Regions from separate parts of the Kocuria sp. HMSC066H03 genome, predicted to be linked through region 1. Evidence: riboswitches for the same ligand, from Rfam matches in the RefSeq annotation. Region 1 holds a riboswitch; each other region holds the start of a gene.
What was found. Region 1 has a riboswitch for S-adenosylmethionine ahead of HMPREF2833_RS02250 (methylenetetrahydrofolate reductase). Riboswitches for the same ligand answer to the same signal wherever they lie in the genome.

Region 2: linked by a shared signal. The riboswitch ahead of HMPREF2833_RS01015 (bifunctional o-acetylhomoserine/o-acetylserine sulfhydrylase) and the one ahead of HMPREF2833_RS02250 (methylenetetrahydrofolate reductase) in region 1 are both predicted to bind S-adenosylmethionine.
Region 3: linked by a shared signal. The riboswitch ahead of HMPREF2833_RS02970 (hypothetical protein) and the one ahead of HMPREF2833_RS02250 (methylenetetrahydrofolate reductase) in region 1 are both predicted to bind S-adenosylmethionine.
Region 4: linked by a shared signal. The riboswitch ahead of HMPREF2833_RS01255 (MetQ/NlpA family ABC transporter substrate-binding protein) and the one ahead of HMPREF2833_RS02250 (methylenetetrahydrofolate reductase) in region 1 are both predicted to bind S-adenosylmethionine.

What each region holds. Positions count from the first base shown of each region.
Region 1 is NZ_KV807505.1:2,949-6,653, forward strand. It holds gene metE (5-methyltetrahydropteroyltriglutamate--homocysteine S-methyltransferase) at 1-64, opposite strand, end outside; gene HMPREF2833_RS02250 (methylenetetrahydrofolate reductase) at 263-1,360, opposite strand; SAM riboswitch class IV at 1,404-1,520, opposite strand; gene HMPREF2833_RS02255 (ABC transporter ATP-binding protein) at 1,622-2,776, opposite strand; gene HMPREF2833_RS02260 (ABC transporter substrate-binding protein) at 2,932-3,705, opposite strand, start outside.
Region 2 is NZ_KV807503.1:239,715-243,419, forward strand. It holds gene HMPREF2833_RS01005 (CPBP family intramembrane glutamic endopeptidase) at 36-800, shown strand; gene HMPREF2833_RS01010 (VOC family protein) at 837-1,475, opposite strand; SAM riboswitch class IV at 1,581-1,700, shown strand; gene HMPREF2833_RS01015 (bifunctional o-acetylhomoserine/o-acetylserine sulfhydrylase) at 1,775-3,310, shown strand; gene HMPREF2833_RS01020 (homoserine O-acetyltransferase MetX) at 3,307-3,705, shown strand, end outside.
Region 3 is NZ_KV807505.1:167,506-171,210, forward strand. It holds gene HMPREF2833_RS02960 (lipid II:glycine glycyltransferase FemX) at 1-132, opposite strand, end outside; gene HMPREF2833_RS02965 (YrhK family protein) at 353-670, opposite strand; gene HMPREF2833_RS02970 (hypothetical protein) at 836-1,198, opposite strand; SAM riboswitch class IV at 1,210-1,325, opposite strand; gene pgm (phosphoglucomutase (alpha-D-glucose-1,6-bisphosphate-dependent)) at 1,475-3,109, opposite strand; gene HMPREF2833_RS02980 (amidase) at 3,384-3,705, opposite strand, start outside.
Region 4 is NZ_KV807503.1:296,458-300,162, reverse strand. It holds gene HMPREF2833_RS01265 (methionine ABC transporter permease) at 1-386, opposite strand, end outside; gene HMPREF2833_RS01260 (methionine ABC transporter ATP-binding protein) at 386-1,438, opposite strand; gene HMPREF2833_RS01255 (MetQ/NlpA family ABC transporter substrate-binding protein) at 1,435-2,316, opposite strand; SAM riboswitch class IV at 2,408-2,522, opposite strand; gene dxr (1-deoxy-D-xylulose-5-phosphate reductoisomerase) at 2,714-3,705, opposite strand, start outside.

The DNA of each region.
Region 1 (3,705 bases):
GGCCGATGCGCGGGTAGCCCAGGATCGTGGCGCTGGGCAGGGGGGTGGAATTCGTGACGGTCATGATCTCTCCTCGCGAGGGTTGGTGTGGTGGCGTGAACAGGGTGTGAGGCAGCCGCGTCGCGGGTGGGCCGGCGACGGTGCTGTACGGGGTCACTGGGCGTGACTGGTGCGGCGGGCGTACCGGGGCACGTGCTCCAGCGCGCGTGGGCAGAGCCGTGCGTGCGGCTCCGCGGTGGGCGGGGCGCACGACGCCGCACGGTCAGGCCGCGGGGCTGCGGCCCCGGTACTCGCGGGCCGCGTCCCGCACGCGCAGGTGCTCCAGGATGGTGAGCGCCGCGTCCGGGCGGTTGAACGTGTAGAGGTGGAAGCCGGCGCAGCCCAGGTCCAGGAGGTCGTCGATCAGCGACAGCGTGGCCGCGGTGCCCCGGTGCCGCAGCTCCTCGGGGGAGTCCGCGGTGAGGAACCGGGTGAGCCGCTCGGGAACGGGCACTCCGGTGATCTCCGTCATCCGCTGCAACCGTTTCGGGTTGGTCAGGGGCATGAGACCCGCGACCACCGGGATGTGGATCCCCTCGGAGCGCGCCCGCTCCAGGAACGACGCGTAGTCCTCGGGCTCGTAGAGCACCTGCGTGATCGCGTAGTCCGCCCCTGCCTCCTGCTTCTCCCACAGGGACGCGAGATCCGCCTCGGGGTCACGCCCCCGGGCGGGGGACGGGTAGCACGCCACCGACACGGACAGCGGCCGAGTCCCGGGGCGGAACCCGTCCCCGAAACGACGCCGCTCGACGTCCCGGATGAGCCGCACCAGCTCCGAGGCCCGGCCGATCCCACCGGGCGGGGTCCGCCACTGCCCGGCGCCCAGGGGCGGGTCCCCGCGCAGCGCGAGGAGGTCCCGGACGCCGTCGTCCAGCAGCTGCTCCACCGAACGCTCCAGCCCCGCGCGGTCGGTGCCCCCGCACGTGAAGTGGGCCATCACGGGGGTCCTGGTGGTGCGGCGCAGATGGCGCAGCGCCTCGCGGGACACACCACGACCACCCGAGTGGCCGTGCGTGACGGAGAAGAAGTCGGGCCCGGCCTGGGCCATGGCGTCGATGCTGCGCCACACGGTGTCCGGGTCCGCGGTGGGGCGGGGCGGGAACACCTCGAAGGAGACGAGCGTGGAGCGCCGGGGGCGGCGCACCAGCCAGGACGTGCCCGCGGGCGGTTCGGAGGAGGTCGTCCCGGCGGCGGGGGCCACGGGAGTGGCTGCGGCGGCGGGGTGGCCGCCTGGCGCGGGAGCGGACTGGTCCGCGGCGCGGGGCGCGGCCACGAGCTTCGGCCTGTCCTCGGCGCGGGCGGTCGGCGGTGTGACGGGCATCTGAGAAAACCTCCGGCGGTAGGACGCCGGAGGTGGACCCCGTGCGCCGTACTTGCCAGCCACGCGGTTGCGCGGCGGCCGGATCGTCATCTGGGGCACCCCACTACAGCAGGAGGGTTGCCGCCCGGCCAGCCAGAGCTTTTCGCCGGGTCTCATGATCCTTTGGTGGGTGAGACGGTAGCACGAGGGCCCCGCGCCGTGGAAGGCGCACGGCCCGGAACGGCGTGTCCCCGGGGCCGGACCCCGGGGACACACGCGTGTTCAGCGCCCGACCACGACCTCCAGGTTCTCGCCGGAGGCGGGGTCGAAGAAGCACGTCTCCCGGGCGTTCGGCCGCACGTGGATCGTGGATCCAGCCTCCATCTGCAGGAACTTGTCCACGCGGACGGTCGCGCGGCCCTTCTCCAGCCGCATGGCGCGGGCGTCCTCGGTCCCGGGGTCCGAGGTGCCCGGCAGCACGCAGTGGATGAACGCCTCGGAGCCGAGCTTCTCCACCAGGTGGACCCGCAGGGGCAGAGCGGGGGTCCCCGGCGCGTCACCCTCGCCCGTGATCTCCCACGACTCCGGACGGACACCCACGGTCACGGTGTCCCGCACGTGCGCCGAGAACTCGGCCGGCACGGGCACCCGCAGCCCGCTCGCGGCGTCGAGGACCGCGTGGCCGTCCCGGACGGGGACGTCGTGCACGATCGTCATGGCCGGCGACCCGATGAAACGGGCCACGAACACGTTCGCGGGGTGCTCGTAGAGGTGGATCGGATCGGCCACCTGCTGCAGCTGTCCGTCGCGCAGCACGGCCACGCGGTCGCCCATGGTCATGGCCTCGACCTGGTCGTGGGTCACGTAGATGGTGGTGACCCCCAGCTCCCGCTGGAGGTCCGCGATCTGGGCGCGGGTGGACACGCGCAGCGTGGCATCCAGGTTGGACAGCGGCTCGTCCATGCACCACACCTTGGGGTTGCGCACGATCGAGCGGCCCATGGCCACACGCTGCCGCTGGCCCCCGGACATGGCCGCGGGACGCTTGTCCATGAGGGGCCCGAGCTCCAGCATGGCGGCGGCGCGCTCCACCCGCTGCTCGATCTCGGCGCGGTCCAGCTTCTCGTTCTCCAGCGCGAAGGACATGTTCTGCCGCGCGGTCATGTTGGGGTACAGGGCGTAGGACTGGAACACCATGGCCACGTCCCGGTCGCGGGCCCGGGTGCCCGTGACGTCGCGGCCGTCGATGAACACGGCCCCCTCGTCCACGGGCTCGAGACCGGCGAGCATCCGCATGGCCGTGGACTTGCCGCTGCCGGAGGGGCCCACCAGGACCAGGAGCTCACCGTCACGGATGCTGAGATCGAGCTGGGACACCGCCGGGGGCTTGCCCGGGTCGAAGATGCGGGATGCGTGCTTGTACTCGACGGTGGCCATGGTGCTCCTCAGGCTCTCGGATGGTGACGGTGGGGACGGAATCGGCGCTCCGGCGTGACGGCGGCTGCGGGCACGCCGTGGCGCTCAGTGGTGCGGGGGCCGTTCGGGGCGGGCCCCGGATGGCGGCCCCGAGAGGGGCCGCCACCCGCGGAGGATCACAGCTTGGGCTTGATGTCCGAGTCGATGATCTTCTGGGTCTCGTCCTGCAGCTGCTGGAAGACCGTCTTGACGTCCTCGCCGCCGAACGTGATGCGGTCCAGCGCGCCGCCGATCCGCTGACCGCCGCCGGAGACGAACACGCGGGCCGCGTCCTGCGGCTGGGTGTTCTCGTTCAGCTGCTTGATCGCGGTCATGGCGTTGGGGTTCTCGTCGAGGAACTTCTTCTCCTCGGGCTTGTCCATGGCGTCCTTGCGCACAGGCATGTAGCCGGTGGCCTGGGTGAACGTGATCGTGTTGTCGGTGTTCGTCATGAAGTCGATGAACTTGGCGGCGGTGAGCTTGCGCTCGTCGCTGATGCCGTTGGGGATCGCCAGGCCGGCGCCACCGGTGGCGCAGCCGGGCTTCGGGCCGGGCAGGTAGGTGGTGTAGAAGTCGAACGTGGCGGCCTCCTTGAGGCCACCCAGGGAGCCCGTGGACTCCAGCAGGGTCGCACCGCTGCCGATCCCGAAGTCGTTGGCGCCGTCCTGGACGATCTTGATGTGCCCCTCCGCCACGTGCTTCTTGAGGTACTCGCCGGCCTTGATGGAGTTCTCCTCGGTGAAGGTGGCGGTCCAGTCACGGGAGTAGGCACCCCCGAACGTCCAGATCATGCCCTGGAAGTACCAGTCCATGTAGTTGGCACCGTCCGGGAGGATCAGCGCCGGTTTGCCGCCGTTGGCCTTGACCAGCTGGGGCGCCCACTGGGCGAACTCGTCCCACGTGCGGGGCCC
Region 2 (3,705 bases), on a different contig from region 1:
CGGGGCTGTCCGGGTGCACCACGCACAATGGTGGGGTGATCGCCTCCCTCGACACCTCGCCCCGTGTGCCGCGCGCCGACCTCCGCATGCAGATCCTGCTGGTGCTCGGGGTGTCCCTGGGCGCTTCCGCGGTGTACTCGGTGCTGGACCTCGTGGAGATGGCGGTGCAGTCCTCGATCGCGGAGAGCTCCACCACGCTCAACCAGCCCCTCAGCCCGGTTCCGGTGATCGACGCGCTGCGGCGCCTCACCAGCATCTGCTTCGCAATCGTGCCCGTGGTGCTCGCCCTGTGGTTCCTGGCGGGAACCACCTCCCGCATCCCCGCGGTCCTGCGCGGCATCGGTGCGGACGCGCGCCGCCCGGGGCACGACGCCGCCCGGGGCCTCGCGCTGTTCGCCGTGATGGGCGGTGGGACCCTCGTGCTCTACCAGGCCGGGCGGGCGCTCGGGATCACGGCGGAGATCACCACGTCCACCCTGGAGAACACGTGGTGGACGGTTCCGCTGCTGCTGCTCACCGCCCTGCGGCACGCGCTCGTGGAGGAGATCATCGTGGTGGCGTTCCTCGCGGAACGGATGCGGCGGCTGGGCCGCTCGTGGTGGACGGTGGCGATCGTGTCCTCGGTGCTCCGGGCGAGCTACCACCTGTACCAGGGGGTGGGACCGGCGCTGGGCAACCTGGTCATGGGGCTCGTGTTCGTGTGGTGCTACCGCCGGTACGGGCGTGTGATGCCGCTTCTGGTCGCGCACTTCCTGCTGGACGCAGTCGGCTTCCTCGCACCGCAGCTCCTGGCGGGCTGACCGCCTGGGTGGGTGGCGGCGTCGTGCCCCGCCGGATCAGATGGTGACGGGCCCGTCCGGCGTGCCGAAGGTGACCGCCATGAGACCGGGCGTGCCGTGGGGAGCGGACCACGTGACGTCCACCGAGCGCAGGACGTCCTCCACAGGGCCACCGAGCCAGTCCGTGACGCGCTCGGGGGAGCCGGCGATGTCCATGCCGGTCAGCCGGACGTCCGTGAGCCGCGCCTGGGAGGGGTGCATCTCGTCCGCGGAGTCGAAGTGGATCATGAACGGCAGCTGCGGATCCGCGATCAGGCCCTTGACGCCGATCTGGTGCCAGTCCAGGCGGCGGCCGTCCGGGAAGATCCGGCCGCCCGGCACGGAGGGGCGGCCCAGTTTCTGCTCGAACGGGGCGAGGTCCGGGACCTCCACGACCCACCCGAGCCAGCCGCCGCCAGCCTCCGAACGCGCGCGGACGGCCTGACCGAACGGCGCCTTGTCCGCGGCGGGGTGCTCCAGGACGGTCACGACCTCCACGTACTGGTGGTCCGTGAGCGGCAGGATCATGTTCTGCGTGCCGAACCGGGGGTGCACGCCGCCCTTCACGGGCTCGATCCCCAGGCGGTCCGCTATCCGCTCGGTGGTGGCCTCCAGCCCGTCCGGCTGCGCTGCGAAGGAAACGTGGTCCAGCTTCATGCAGTCATGGTGGCACCCGTCACACGGGGGTCCAAATCGGCGGGTGCAACACTGCGGACACCGAACTTGACGCGGCGGCCCCCCGGTTCCCACACTTGAGGTCTAGGTCACGAGAGTCAGCGCCAAGCCCCAGCTTGCTGACCGGCAACCCTCCCTACCGCGGCGGGGTGCCCTGGGTGAAGACCTGGCCGTGACGTCGTCCGACGTCCACGGCAAGCGCGGGCCACCGGTCGCCCGTTCGTACGGGCACCGTGCGGACGGTCGCCTGGCCCCTGATCCTTCCGAGAAGGAGCACGGCCATGAGCACTGCACCCACCCCCGACAACTCCCAGGACTGGGCGTTCGAGACCCGCCAGATCCACGCGGGCCAGAACCCCGACCCCGTGACGGGTTCGCGGGCGTTGCCCATCCACCAGACCTCGTCCTTCGTGTTCCCGGATGCGGACACGGCCGCCGCGCGCTTCGCGCTGCAGGACATGGGCCCCATCTACTCCCGCCTGACCAACCCCACCACCGAGGTGGTGGAGAAGCGCCTCGCCTCGCTGGAGGGCGGGGTGGGAGCCCTGATGGTCTCCTCCGGGCAGGCCGCGGCCACGCTCGCGGTGCTCAACCTGGGCGGAGCGGGAACGCACGTGGTGGCCAGCCCGTCCCTCTACGGCGGCTCCTACAACCTGCTCAAGCACACGCTGCCGCGCCTGGGCGTGGAGACCACCTTCGTGGCGGACCCGGACGACCCCCAGCAGTGGCGGGACGCCGTGCGCCCCACCACCGTGGCGTTCTTCGGGGAGATGATCCCCAACCCCCGCAACGACGTCCTGGACGTGGAGACCGTTGCCGGGATCGCCCACGAGGCCGGGGTGCCGCTGATCGTGGACAACACAGTGGCCACCCCGTACCTGGTGCGGCCCATCGAGTGGGGCGCGGACATCGTGCTGCACTCGGGCACCAAGTTCCTGGGCGGGCACGGCACCGCGATCGGTGGGTTCATCGTGGACGCCGGGCGCTTCGACTACGGCGCGGACCCGGAGCGGTTCCCGGGCTTCAACCAGCCGGACCCCACCTACAACGGTCTGGTGTACGCCCGTGACCTGGGCGCGGACGGCGCCTTCGGCGTGAACCTCTCCTACGTCCTGAAGGCCCGGGTGCAGCTGCTGCGGGACTTGGGCACGTCCATCTCCCCGTTCAACGCGTTCCTCATCGAGCAGGGGATCGAGACCCTGTCCCTGCGCGTGGAGCGCCACGTGGCCAACGCCCAGCGGGTGTCCGAGTGGCTCGAGTCCCGCCCCGAGGTGCGCTCGGTGTCCTACGCGGGGCTGCCGTCCTCGCCGTGGCACGAGCGCGCGCGGAAGTACGCACCGCGCGGGGCGGGTTCCGTGCTCGGCTTCGTGCTGGAGGGCGGCAAGGAGGCGGGGATCGCGTTCGTGGACGCGCTGAGCCTGCACTCCCACGTGGCGAACATCGGGGACGTGCGGTCCCTGGTGATCCACCCGGCGTCGACGACGCACGCGCAGCTCTCCGAGGACGAGCAGCTCGCGGCGGGCGTGGAGCCGGGCTTCGTGCGGCTCTCGGTGGGCACCGAGGGGATCGAGGACATCCTGGCGGACCTGGAAGCGGGGTTCGCAGCGGTGGCCGCGGCACCGGGCACCCAGGAGTCGACCCACGAGCGGGGCGATCGGGACCCGGCGACCTCACCGGCGGACCGGCCCCTGGGAAGCATGGAGCCGATCGCGGACGCCGGTGCGGAGCCCGCCGCGGCTGCCGGGACCGGCGCGGAAGGCGGCCCTGCGGCGTCGTCGACGGCGCGTGCGGACGTGGCCGCCGAGCCCGCGGCATGACCGTGGTGCAGACAGCCCCGGCGGTGCGCCGGGACGGTGTGGTGCGGGCCGCAGAGATCGGGGAGCTCACCCCGGAGTCCGGGTTCCGGCTGCCGGACGTGCGCCTGGCCTACGAGACGTGGGGTGAGCTGGCCCCGGACGGCTCCAACGCGGTGCTGGTCGAGCACGCGCTCACGGGCGACTCGCACGCGGCGCGCGGCACGGCCGTGGGGTACGGGGACACAGCGCCCTTCGACATGGCCGGGCACCGTGTCGCGGCGGACACCGGCGGCTGGTGGGACGGGCTCATCGGACCGGGAGCGGCCATCGACACCACCCGCTGGTTCGTGGTGTGCGCGAACATCCTGGGCGGCTGCCACGGCAGCACCGGCCCGGCGAGCCTCGCGCCGGACGCC
Region 3 (3,705 bases), 160 kb from region 1:
CCACCCGGCCCCGTCAAGAGTGTGAGTGCGTCGCGAGAGACCAGCCTGGAAGTGCTGCCAGGGCTCGGCCTGCAGCACGCTGGACGGGCCGAGAAGTGTGCGGGGGTCCGGTTGGGCGTGGGTGTGCCTCATGCGGGTTGCTCATCCTTGAGTGTCTGCCCCCGCTGCGAGGGATCGTCCTGGGGTCGCGGGGGTCGATCCTCATTAGATAGCCAACCTGACCGACCCGCAACATCACCCGTGCGGCGTGTTCCCATGTGACGACGGCGTGTCCAGTGGCAGCAGCCGGTGGAACGTGCCTACGCCTGCGCCCCGCAGGACGTTCGGGTCACGGGACGGTCCGCGCGGCGGGTCAGAAGTCGCGCGAGTCCTCCGGTGCTGATTCCGGGGCGATGCGCTGCAGGTGCACCCGCCGGGTGATCCGGATGCTGGGTCGGACCAGCATGAGTGCGCTGCCCAGCACGAACAGCCACGTCCCGGCGTAGACGGTGGCGTCCTGGAAGAAGAGGATCGAACCCACCAGGAAGATCAGGCCGATCAGGATGTCGTTGACGATCGACAGGGTCTCGTACCGGCCACGGATGACCAGCTCGCGGTGCCCCACACGGACCTCGATCGGCTTGGCGGCCCTGGACAGGGAGTCGGAGGTGGCGCTGGCGGAGGGAGTCACTGCTCGGTTCCTTTCACGAAGGCGCAGACCGGGCGGGCCGGCGGGAACGGCCGGTGGGTCACGCCTGCGGCGCGCACCACCGGCCGACCAGCCTACGGGAGGAGCCGGCGGCTCAGCACGCGGCGTGCTCGCCGCCGGTGTCCTCCCCTTCCCATGCCCAGGGCGTCACTGCCCCTCGACCACTGCCGGGTGCAGCAGGGCGAGCCTGCCCTGTGAAGTCGGCACGGTGGCGAGTGACGTCCCAGGATCGAACGACGCCGCGGCCCCGCTGTGCTGCAGCGTGTGGAACCGCTCCAGCAGCGCGGGGTCGTGGCACCACCAGGTCCGGGTGCTGCCGTCCGGGAACGTGGCCTGCACCGTGTTCCCGTGCGGGGCGCCCAGGTCCACCCGGACCCACCGGTCCTGGTTCCCGGAAGCCAGGCGGGCCTGGATGTAGTGAGCGTTGTGCCCCGGGTGGTAGCTCCGGCAGACGGGGTGTCCCTCCGCGTGGACGCACGGGTGTTCGGGAGTGGGAGCAGAGTTGCTCATAATGGTGACCTTTCGCAGACTTCCGCGCGGCGGGTGCCGGGCGGCGGATCTTCCTCCGGGGGCACCGGGTGCGAACAACCGGTTGCCAGCCGACCAGCCGGAGGGCTGATGGTCGGGCTTCTTGATCCGGGAACATCACAGCACAGCGCTCCGACACGCACAAGCGTCTGCGCCGTTCGGTCACGACGAGGGGCCGCCGAGCGGCACGGGAGAACCCCGTACCGCTCGGCGGCCCCTGCGCAGCAGGCCGGGTGCGGGAGGCCCGCACCACGGCCCTCAGCCGATGACCGAGTCCACCAGAGCCTTGGCCTCCTGCTGCACCTGCTTCAGGTGCTCCTCGCCCTTGAAGGACTCCGCGTAGATCTTGTAGACGTCCTCCGTGCCGGAGGGGCGGGCCGCGAACCACGCGTTCTCCGTGGTGACCTTGAGCCCGCCGATCGCCGCACCGTTGCCGGGGGCCTCCGTGAGCTTGGCGGTGATGGGCTCACCGGCCAGGGTGTCCGCGGTGACCTGCTCCGCGGAGAGCTTCTTCAGCGCCGCCTTCTGCTCGCGGTTCGCCGGGGCGTCGATGCGCTGGTACACGGGGTCCCCGAACTGCTCCGTGAGCTCCCGGTAGCGCTGGGAGGGGGTTGTGCCGGTGGTGGCGGTCATCTCCGCGGCCAGCAGCGCCAGGATGATGCCGTCCTTGTCCGTGGTCCACACGGAGCCGTCCCTGCGCAGGAACGAGGCACCGGCGGACTCCTCCCCGCCGAAGCCGATGGAGCCGTCCAGCAGACCCGGCACGAACCACTTGAAGCCCACGGGCACCTCGTCTAGGCGGCGACCCAGGGACTGCGCCACGCGGTCGATGATCGAGGAGGACACCAGGGTCTTGCCCACCCCGGCGTCACCGCGCCAGCCGTCGCGCGTGCGGTAGAGGTAGTCGATGGCCACCGCGAGGTAGTGGTTGGGGTTCATGAGCCCGGCATCCGGGGTCACGATGCCGTGGCGGTCGCTGTCCGCGTCGTTGCCCGTGGCGATGTCGTACTTGTCCCGGGCCCCGATCAGAGAGGCCATGGCCGAGGGGGAGGAGCAGTCCATGCGGATCTTCTCGTCCCAGTCCAGGGTCATGAACGCCCACTGCGGGTCCACGGTGGGGTTCACGACCTCCAGGTTCAGCCCGAAGCGCTCGCCGATCTCCTGCCAGTACGCCACCGAGGCCGAGCCCATGGGGTCCGCGCCGATGCGCACCCCCGCGGCCTTGATGGCGTCCAGGTCGATGATCTCCGGCAACGTGGAGACGTAGCTGTCCAGGAAGTCGAACGTGCCGGTGGTCTCCGCGGCCTTCGCCTCCTCCAGGGGCACGCGCCGCACGCCCTCCAGGCCCGCCTCGATCAGCTCGTTGGCGCGGTCCGCGATCCACCCGGTGGCGTCCGTGTCCGCGGGGCCGCCGTGCGGGGGGTTGTACTTGAAACCGCCGTCCGTGGGCGGGTTGTGGGACGGGGTGATCACGATCCCGTCCGCGCGGTCCTCGGGCCCGGACGCGTTGTACGTGAGGATCGCGTGGGACAGCGCCGGGGTGGGCGTGAAACCGTCCCGGGAGTCCAGCAGGGTGCGCACACCGTTGGCGGCGAGCACCTGCAGCGCGGTGTCCTGCGCGGGCCCGGACAACGCGTGGGTGTCCTTGCCCATGAACAGCGGGCCGGTGATGCCCTGCCCGGCGCGGTACTCCACGATCGCCTGCGTGATCGCAGCGATGTGGTCCTCGTTGAACGAGGTCTTCAGCGAGGAACCGCGGTGCCCGGAGGTTCCGAACACCACCCGCTGGTCCGGGTTCCCGGCATCCGGCGTGCGGTCGAAGTACGCCGCCACGAGGTCGTCGATGTCCACGAGGTCACTGGGTTGGGCAACGGTGCCCGCACGGTTGGTCATGCCACCAACCTAGTCCCGAAAGCGCGCCCCGTCAGGCCGTGCGCCGCTCGGTTTCGGGCCCCGCCCCCGCCCCGGCGGACGACGACGCCGCGCGGCCACCTCCCGCGCCGAACCGCCGTTGCCCGCGGGGAGACGGCGCGGCGTGGACGCCACGAGCCCTTGCGCAGACCGGGCCGCGCCGTCGGTGTGACCGCGGAGCCCAGGACCGGTGGGCCGTCAGCAGACCGGTGGGCGGGCGCCGGACCGGGCTGCGGCCCTCCGTGGGCGGGTGCGCTCAGGCGACGAGGTGCGCGTGCGGCGTCGTGGGCGGGTCCAGCTGGGCGGCCAGCGCGAGCAGCTGCGCCTCACCGGACGCGCGCCCCACGAGCTGGACGCCCATGGGCACCGGGCCCGGGTATCCGCCGGTCTCGGGGATGCGCCACGTGGTGGGCACCGTGATCGCGGGCAGCCCGATCACGTTCACCACCGATGTCCACGGCGTGTACTGGCACTGGCGCCTGTAGTCCTGGTCCGCGCCCGCCGGATCCGCGATGTCGAAGCCCTCGTGGAACCACCCCACCGGCCGTGGCGGCATGGCCAGGGCCGGCGTGAGGATC
Region 4 (3,705 bases), on a different contig from region 1:
ACCCCCATGGACCGGGCGGCCTCCACGACCCCCGGGTCCACGGTCATGAGGTTCTGCTCCACGATCCGCGCCACGGCGAACGTGGCGCCGATGGTCATGGCGAAGATCGCGGCGTTGGGCCCCAGCCGGGTGCCCACCACCGCCTCCGTGACCTGCCCCAGTGCCGCGAGCAGGATGATGAACGGGATGGGTCGCACGAAGTTCACCAGCAGGTTCAGCACGGTGAACACCGCGCTGTTCGCCAGGATGTTGCCCCGGCGTGTCACGTAGAGCCCCACGCCCACCGCGAGGCCCAGGAGCCCCGCGAGGACCAGGGTCACCGAGACCATGTAGAGCGTCTGCCCGGTTGCCTGCAGCAACTGCGGGCCGAGAGTGGACCAGTCCATTACTCGGACACCTCCTGGACCGTGGTGACCGCGCGCAGGGCCTCGATGGCCCGTGACACGGCGTCGTCGGGCCCGTCGAGGGACAGCGTGAGCGTCCCGAACGTGTGTGACTGCAGGATGGAGATCCCGCCGAACGCGATCTCGAAGGCCACGCCGTCCCGCGCGGCGTCGGAGAGCACCGAGCCGATCCTGTTGCGGTCGGTGACGTCCACGAGCACGAGCCGGCCCGGGTGCTCCGCCCGGAGCTTGGCGAGCTCGTCCTCCTGCGGCACGGTGCGCATCACGGAGGACACGAACTTGCGGGTGGTCTCCGCCCTCGGGTGCGCGAAGAGCTCCGCGGTGGTCCCGGTCTCCACGACCCGCCCGGAGTCCATGACCGCCACACGGTCGGCGACGGCGCGCACCACGTCCATCTCGTGGGTGATCAGCACGATCGTGATCCCCAGCTCACGGTTGACGCGTCGCAGCAGGCTCAGGACCTCCTGCGTGGTCTCCGGGTCCAGTGCGGACGTGGACTCGTCCGCGAGCAGCAGCTCGGGGTTGGTGGCGAGCGCTCGCGCGATGCCCACCCGCTGCTTCTGGCCGCCCGAGAGCTGCTCGGGGTAGTTGCCAGCGCGCTCGGTGAGCCCCACGAACTCGAGCAGCTCTGCCACCCGCGCCCTGCGGTCCTCCGGCTTCCACCCGGCCCGTTTGAGCGGGAACTCGATGTTGCCGGCCACGGTGCGGGACGTGAACAGGTTGAACTGCTGGAAGATCATCCCGATGTCCCGGCGGATCGGGGCCAGCTGGGTCTCGCTGCGGCCGTCCACCTGGCGGCCGGCCACCTGCAGGCTGCCGGACGTGATGGGTTCCAGGCCGTTGATGAGGCGCACCAGCGTGGACTTGCCGGCACCCGAGTAGCCGATGACGGCGAAGATCTCCCCGCGCCGGATGTCCAGGTCCACGGAGTCCACGGCGGTGACCGTGCGCGTGCGGCGCTTGGAGCCGGTCACGAAGACCTTGCTGACGTCCCGGAAGCTGACCAGTGTCTGCGCCTCGGGCGCCGGGCTCACTTGCTCTGCCCCTTGAGGTCCTCGGAGTAGCGGGACAGCAGGTCCTTGAGCTCCTGCTGGTCCACCTCGGTGGGCACCGCGGTGCCCTTGGTCTCCTGCTTCTCGGCCTCCAGCACCTTGTCGTCGTAGTAGAAACCCGCAACCTTCTTGAGGGTCTCGTTCTCCGCATTGGCCTGCGTGGCGGCGAAGATGTTGTCGTACACCTTGGCGCTGTCCGCGGTGGGGTCGTCCTGGGCCAGTGCCTTGTTCGGGTCCAGCCCGGCGCGGTCCAGGAAGTCGTTGTTCACCACGGAGGCGGCCACGGAATCCATGGACAGCACGGTCTGCTCCGCGGAGACGGGGCGGACCTTCACCTTGGACTTCTCGGTGTCCACGTCCTGCTCGGTGGGGGCGATCGTGTCCTTGGTGAAGGTCACCAGGCCCTGCTGCTCCAGCAGGCTCAGCGCCCGGGAGAGGTTGATGGAGTCGTTGGGAACGGCGATCTCGTCCCCGTCCTTGAAGTCGGCCACGGACTTCACGGACTTGGAGTACAGCCCCAGCGGGAAGATGGACGTGGAGCCCACGGGGGTGATCGTGTCACCCGAGTTGTTGTTGTAGTCCGCCAGGTAGGCGATGTGCTGGAACCAGTTCATGTCGATGTCCCCGCTCTTCAGGGCGGGATTCGGCTGGCTGTAGTCGCTGAAGTCCACGAACTCCACGGTGACGTCGTTCTGCGCCGCCACCTCCTTGAACGCATCCTGGACGGGGGTGGCGCCCACGATGCCGATGGTGATCTTGCCGTCGGCCATGGGATCGGTGTTCTCGGGGCCGCCGCACGCGGTGAGGGTCAGGCCCAGGGTGGTGGCCAGTACAACGGGGATCAGGCGCTTGCTTCGCACGGTGATGCCTTTCCAGGGTCGGGATACGGATGCGCGGAGCAAACAGTCCCACCTGGATGAGGGCAATGATCAGACACGTGCCATTCGAGGAAAACCGCACTTGCCGTGATCTGTTCGAACCGCGGCCGGATGGTCATCTGGGGCACCCCGCTACGGGAGAGGGTTGCCGTCCGGCCAGCCAGAGCTTCGCGCCGGATCTCGTCATCCGCCCAGAACTGTAGCACGGTGCTCGCAGGTTCCCGTACCGCCGGACGACGCCGCCCGGTCCGCCCCCGTCCGCACGGCGTCATCGCGTGCCACGGCGCACCCCGGGGCCGCGCCTGGCTCCCTCCCCCCCCTCGAGCGCCCCCCCGGGCATGGCGACGCCCGCAGTGGGAGTTCGGACTGGCAGACCGGTTCAGCGACCTCCCGCGATCCGTTCGTCCGCGCGCGCCCTGGCCCACGTCTCCGCCTCGAGCACGTCCTCCAGGCGGGGTTCGCGCACGCCGTCGTGCTCGTCGACCACGCGCGAGACCAGCTCGACGATCTGCAGGAATCCGAGCTCCCCGCGGTGGAACGCGTGCACCGCCTGCTCGTTCGCGGCGTTGAACACCGCGGGCCACGTGCCGCCGAGCCCCCCGGCGTGCTTGATCAGCTCCACGGCGGGGAAGGCCTCGGCGTCCAGCGGCTCGAAGGTCCACTCGGCGGCGCGCGTCCAGTCGCACGCGGCGGCCGCACCCGTGACCCGGTGGGGCCACGCGATGCCCAGCGCGATCGGCAGCCGCATGTCCGGCGGCGAGGCCTGCGCGAGAGTGGAGCCGTCCGTGAACTGGACCATGGAGTGCACCACGGACTGGGGGTGGACCGTCACGTCGATCCGCTCGAGCGGGACGTCGAAGAGCAGGCTGGCCTCGAGCACCTCGAGGGCCTTGTTGACCAGGGTCGCGGAATTCGTGGTGACCATGGGGCCCATGTCCCAGGTGGGGTGCCGCAGGGCCTGCTCGGGGCTCACGTGGGCCAGCTGCTCCCGGGTCATGCCGCGAAACGGTCCCCCGGACGCCGTGAGCACCAGACGGTCCACCTCCCCGGCCGTCCCGGAGCGCAGCGCCTGGGCGATCGCGGAGTGCTCGGAGTCCACGGGGATCAGCGCATCCGTGAGACCCGTGGCCGCGGCGGCCGCCGTGACCAGCGGACCGCCCGCGATCAACGACTCCTTGTTGGCGAGCGCCACCCGGCGCCCGACCTCCAGGGCCGCCAGCGTGGGCTCCAGACCGATGCTTCCGGTGATGCCGTTGAGGACCACGTCCGCGCCCTCCCACGCGGCCACCTGTGCGGCGGCTCGGGGGCCGTGGAGGATCTCGGGCCGCGGCGCCGGGGAGCGTGCCGCCCGGGCGGCGTCGTCGATCAGCT